2 regions of the Paenibacillus shunpengii genome follow, and region 2 is predicted to be linked to the other one. Evidence: predicted binding sites of a transcription regulator. Region 2 holds the regulator's gene; the other holds the start of a gene.

Region 1 (3,217 bases), 1.5 Mb from region 2:
AAAATACTTATTCGCATATGGTACTCATGTACATTTTAGTATTCGTGTTAAGAAATTGTCAAGAGAATGCGCTTTTTATGGTATGGGCCTATTTAGTCGATCATATCCTCTTCATCCACTTCCCCTGCATACTCATCCGCATACTGTGATTGAAGCTGTCCGATGACCTTCCTTGTGACCTCTCCAGAATATCCACGGCGCATTAAGAAGGGGTAGGTTTTACGTTTCTTCTCGAGCAGATCTCCTTTAACCTGATCCCACTTCTTGCGTCCAGCAGTCATCGCGCTGTCCCATTCTTCCTCTAGACTGACTTCGCCAAGAGCAACCTGAATATGTTCTTTGGCTATCCCTTTTTGCCGGAGCTCCTGCCCTACCCACAGTTTCCCCTTTCGGTGGTTGGAAATACGCTGTCTAGCCCATTCTTTTGCATAGAATGAATCATCAATCAGCCTCTCTTGCTCCAGCCTTGATAATACATCTTCAATTATTGAATCCACATATTCCTTTTGCTTCAGCTTCTGTGCCATCTCATGCCTTGTCCGCGGCTTCCGTTCCAGGAATTTTAGACTTTGTACATAAGCTCGCTGTTTCTCATCAGCGATAACAATTTCTTCAAGCTCCGTTTTGTGAAATGAATTTCCCTTGATCATTCGGTACTTGATCATTACGTCTTCCAATACAGACAGCTCATATGAACCAAATGATATCATATACCTCGCTTCACGCCCTCGCAGCTTCTCCACTCGGGTGATCTCTAGTGATTCATTAGGAAAATGGGAGACACCCTGCTCTATGTCCTGGATCATATCCTGCTCGTCATTGTCGTTCATCCTGTGTCTCTCACTTCCCTCATAACTAAATTTGTGGTGCATTCGTATAACTAGACAAAAAACCGCAGATCAAAGTGAGCTGCGGTTTACAGAAAATCAAAAGAATACTATTATTCTATTTCGAACAATTCCTGTTCTTCTTCAGCTTCCTTCGCTTTCTCAGCATCAGACTGAGCTGGAACAGTCGTTGTCAAGTTGCTTGCTTCACGCACTTTCAGCTCAATAGTTTGTGTAAGCTCAGGATTCTCCTTCAAGAACTGCTTCGAATTCTCACGGCCTTGGCCTAAACGATCACCGTTATAGGAATACCACGCACCACTCTTATCCACGATGTTGTATTCTGTGGCGATATCGAGCAGACTTCCTTCTCTGGAAATTCCTTCACCATACATAATATCAACTTCTGCTTGCTTAAATGGAGGAGCAACCTTATTCTTCACGACCTTAATCCGAGTCCGGTTCCCGACAACATCGTTCCCCATCTTGATGCTCTCTACACGGCGTACGTCAAGACGTACAGTGGAGTAGAATTTAAGAGCACGACCACCAGGAGTGGTCTCTGGGTTACCAAACATGATGCCGACTTTCTCGCGAAGCTGGTTAATGAAGATCGCAATCGTCTTCGATTTGCTGATCGCACCAGACAGCTTACGAAGAGCTTGAGACATCAGACGTGCTTGCAGACCCACGTGGGAATCTCCCATATCGCCTTCAATCTCTGCCTTCGGCACGAGTGCAGCTACAGAGTCGATAATAACGATATCAACCGCGCCACTGCGTACGAGCGCCTCTGCAATCTCTAGACCTTGCTCACCTGTGTCCGGCTGGGACAACAGCAATTCATCAATGTTAACGCCTAACTTTCTAGCGTATTGCGGATCAAGTGCATGCTCTGCATCGATAAATGCAGCTTGTCCACCTTGCTTCTGTACTTCAGCAATAGCATGAAGCGCAACGGTTGTTTTACCAGAAGATTCAGGTCCATATATTTCAATAATCCGGCCTCTAGGGAAACCGCCGGTTCCTAGTGCAATATCCAAAGCAATTGATCCACTGGGTACAATTTCGACTTGCATGTGAGTTGATTCACCCAGTTTCATAATTGAACCTTTACCAAATTGCTTCTCTATTTGACGGAGCGCCATATCCAGCGCAGCACGACGATCTGACAATAAACTCACATCCTTCTTTGTTTATAAGTATATGATACTCTCTTTATGGTCGTTTGCCAAGCATTTTTTGAGAACATACATTCGTTTTTTTTTGGAGGAGCGGGCGCCCACCTGTCTCACTCTCACTTTCATATTTGGAAACAATAAAATAAAAAAGGAAGAACCAGCGCAAAACGAGTTCGCTTCGGTTCTTCCGATACATACAGTATACTGCTTCCCACGCTGGTCGTCAAACGGGTATGACCCAGGCCACAATAGCATCAGTCCAGCTTCTCGTTCTCAACAAGCTTGCGCCACAAACGGTATAGCAGCGTTTTGGCAGAACGAATTCGAATCGTTTCCCGGTTGCCGCTCAAGTTAAGCTCGTGAATCTCTGTTTCTCCCCCGCGCTCCGCTATGCCGATATATACAAGGCCGACTTTCTTGCGCTCTGAATAACCAGGACCAGCTACTCCCGTAACCGCCAAGCCATAATCAGCATCCGTTATCATCCGAACTTGTTCTGCAAGCACTTTGGCCACTTCAGGACTAACCGCGCCAGGAGCATCCTCCCCTTCTAAGTATGCATGGGGAACGTTCAACAGCTTCTCCTTCATTTCATTTGTATAGCACACGATCCCGCCACGAAGCATGGTCCCGCTCCCCGGTATGGATGTCAGAAGCTCCATGAGCAGACCTCCTGTACAGCTCTCTGCAGCCCCCAACGTCAGTTCACGGTCAGCCATCATCTCTACAATGACATGCTCAATAGGAATATCATGGCTTGCATACAAATGCTCCGGCAACCGCTGTTGAATCTGCACTTCAAGCTCATTCAACTTGACCATCGCTTCACTTTCGCTTCCGGCTTTGGTAGAGATACGAACCGTCACTTCACCTTCTCCAGCATACGGAGCAATCGTCGGATCGGTCTGTGCCGAAATAAGATCCTTCAGCTTATCCTCCAGCATAGATTCACCGATCCCCGCAAACTTCAGCATTTTAGAGTAGATCGGCATCTCGCCAGTAAGCGCATGCTGCTGAAGCCATGGCACAGCATGATTTGTAAACATGGGTTTCAACTCTTTGGGAGGTCCGGGCAAAATAATATAATAATGATCATCTTGAAAAATCGCATTTCCGAGAGCAAGCCCTGTCTCATTCGTAAGCGGGGTTGCCCCTTCTATTAATGTCGCTTGACGCTTGTTGTTCTCGGTCATCAGCGTTCCGCGGCTC
Region 2 (3,217 bases):
GAAAATGTACGTTTTATTCGTTTGCAGTTTACCGATCTGCTCGGAACAATTAAGAACGTTGAAATTCCCGTAAGCCAGCTGGAGAAAGCACTCGACAACAAGATGATGTTCGACGGCTCCTCCATTGAAGGCTACGTTCGTATTGAAGAATCAGATATGTACTTGTACCCGGATCTGGACACATGGGTTATTTTCCCGTGGGTAACAGAGAATCGTGTTGCGCGTCTTATTTGTGATGTGTATATGCCGGACGGAACTCCGTTTGCGGGGGACCCACGCGGTATTCTGAAGCGTGTGCTGACAGAAGCAGAGCAAATGGGCTACACTTCGATGAATGTAGGTCCAGAACCTGAATTCTTCCTGTTCCGTACGGATGCTAATGGTAATCCAACGGAAGAGCTGAATGACCAAGGTGGTTATTTTGACCTTGCTCCTACCGATCTTGGAGAGAACTGCCGTCGTGAAATCGTGCTGACACTTGAGGAAATGGGCTTTGAAATTGAAGCTTCACACCATGAGGTTGCTCCTGGGCAGCATGAGATTGACTTTAAATACGCCGATGCCATTAAGGCTGCTGACCAGATCCAAACCTTTAAGCTGGTTGTCAAAACGATTGCTCGTCAGCATGGACTGCATGCGACATTTATGCCTAAGCCGCTGTTCGGTATGAATGGTTCGGGTATGCACTGCCACCAATCTCTATTCAAAGACAATGTGAATACATTCTATGATGAATCCGATACTTTGGGACTCAGCAAGACAGCTCGCCACTACATGGCTGGTATTCTCAAGCATGCACGTGCTATGGCAGCAATTACGAATCCGACAGTGAACTCTTACAAACGTTTGGTTCCTGGTTATGAAGCACCTTGCTATGTAGCATGGTCTGCAAGTAACCGTAGTCCGATGATCCGTATTCCGGCTTCCCGCGGGCTGAGTACTCGTGTTGAAGTACGTAATCCAGACCCTGCTGCGAACCCTTATCTGGCACTGGCTGTTATGCTCAAAGCCGGATTGGATGGAATTAACCGTGAGCTGAGTCTACCTGCTCCAATCGACCGCAACATTTACATCATGTCTGAAGAAGAGCGTATTGAAGAAGGTATTCCTTCACTCCCAGCTGATCTGAAGGAAGCATTGCATGAGCTGATCCGCAGCGAAGTTATCACTGAGGCGCTTGGAGATCATGCCCTGGCTCACTTCTATGAACTGAAAGAAATCGAGTGGGACATGTATAGAACACAAGTACATCAATGGGAACGCGATCAATATTTGACGCTTTACTAAAACCGGAAACCCTTGGCGCTCTAAGCGCTCAAGGGTTTTTCTTTTTTTGGTGAGAAAACAATTTAAACAATATTATGACTAGTAGGCTTCAAATTCTTGCTCGTAACGACTGAATGCAGTGCTTAATCACCCGAGTAGGCGAGTAGAGAGCATGCTGGATATTAGTATTTCAGAAACTACTTACATCTTACTACAAAATAAGCCGAGATCTTCTCAAGAAGATCTCGGCTTTGTACATACTATACTAGAAATAAAAGAATGGCAAATTAATGAAGGAAGTCACGGAACAAGCCGATAACCTTACCCAAAATGGTTACTTTCGTAAGCCGGAGAGGTTCGTATGTAGGATTCTCTGGCTGCAAGCGAATATGGTCCTTCTCTTTATAGAACGTCTTAACGGTAGCTTCATCATCTTCCGTCATCGCGACGACGATGTCTCCGTTATTCGCTGTTTGCTGCTGGCGGACGATAACATAGTCACCATTCGAAATTCCCGCCTCAATCATACTGTCCCCGACAACAGATAGCATGAATACCTTCTCCTCGCCAACATATTGCATCGGCAGTGGGAAATAATCTTCAATATTCTCTGTAGCTGTGATTGGAATACCAGCAGTGACTTTACCAACGACAGGAACACGAGCAACTGTCTGCGTAAATTGAAGAACATTATCATCACTATCATCTTGACCAAGCAATTCAATAGCCCGTGGTTTAGTAGGGTCTCTACGAATTAACCCCTTCTTCTCCAGACGATCCAGGTGTCCGTGAACGGTTGAACTGGAGGCCAGACCAACAGCTTCACCAATCTCTCTTACGGACGGCGGATATCCTTTCAATCGGACTTCATTGCGTATAAACTCCAGAATTGCTAACTGCCTGCTGGATACCTTCGACATACCGTATCAACTCCACATAATAACGTTTGGGAAAATTATAGCATAGAACCTCCGTTCGTACAAACATTAGTTCTAAAAAAATACAGAACAATTGTTCTCAAAAACTATTGCCCAAAACACATGTTCGTGTTATAGTGAGTTTTGTAAGGAATGAGAACAAACGTTTGGAGGTTGGAATAATGCTTAAATACAGCACTTATCACAGCATACATTCTAGAACAGATGAATCGACTAATAATAATTTGGGTGAGACGATACATATTATAATGAAGAAGAACAAGCAGAGACTAATCCGTTTGATATTGATAGCTTCAATCCTTCTTCTGAGCTTAACGGGTTTCATGACGGTATTTGCAGACGCGGGTCAAGAGGTAGCATACGAGAAGATTGTTGTGGAGCCTGGCGATACTTTATGGGCGATCGGTACAGAGCATAAGCCGGAAGGTATGGATATAAGAGATTATGTTAATCAAATTCAGCATATTAATGGTTTATCCAGCTCTCATATACAAACAGGACAGCTGTTAAATCTCCCTTATTTTGATTGATATGTATAATTCGTTTATAATTTATAACATGCTAAGGACGCGGCTTAATCTGCGTCTTTTTTTCTATTCTGCATCAAATGCTGACTATACAGGTATTTACCTTGACAACCTTTTCTAATCATGTCAAAGTTAAAGAGACTATGCATTTTGGAGGGGAAGAAAGTTGGATATTGAAAGTCTAGTTGCGCGGATTAATGAGCTTGCCCGCAAGCAGAAGGAATCCGGGCTTAATGATGCAGAATTGGCTGAACGGGCTGAGCTTAGAGAGATCTATTTGAACAACATCCGCAGCAACTTCCGTCAGCAGCTGGAATCCATTGAAATTGTGGACGATGTAAGCGGCGACACTTATTCAAAAGGAAAATGATTCAATAAATAGGTACATGCTTTTGTTATAGATTGAAGGAGGATACTCATGGCGAGTTCATTTGAAAGATCAGTGAAGAAAAACCAGCAGAAAATTAATAAAGATCGTAAAAAAAG

The links. The regulator LexA, encoded in region 2, represses DNA repair genes until DNA is damaged. The targets are predictions, from matches to a motif close to CGAACATATGTTCG.
Region 1: the regulator LexA is predicted to act here: its motif matches at 2,073-2,086, upstream of recA (recombinase RecA).

The regions. Positions count from the first base shown of each region.
Region 1 covers NZ_JBHUMJ010000002.1:1,437,364-1,440,580, reverse strand. The annotation lists gene ACFSVM_RS06860 (regulatory protein RecX) at 93-830, opposite strand; gene recA (recombinase RecA) at 941-2,002, opposite strand; gene ACFSVM_RS06850 (competence/damage-inducible protein A) at 2,263-3,217, opposite strand, start outside.
Region 2 covers NZ_JBHUMJ010000002.1:2,922,124-2,925,340, reverse strand. The annotation lists gene glnA (type I glutamate--ammonia ligase) at 1-1,287, shown strand, start outside; gene lexA (transcriptional repressor LexA) at 1,554-2,186, opposite strand; gene ACFSVM_RS13605 (LysM peptidoglycan-binding domain-containing protein) at 2,366-2,734, shown strand; gene ACFSVM_RS13600 (DUF896 domain-containing protein) at 2,898-3,101, shown strand; gene ACFSVM_RS13595 (hypothetical protein) at 3,150-3,217, shown strand, end outside.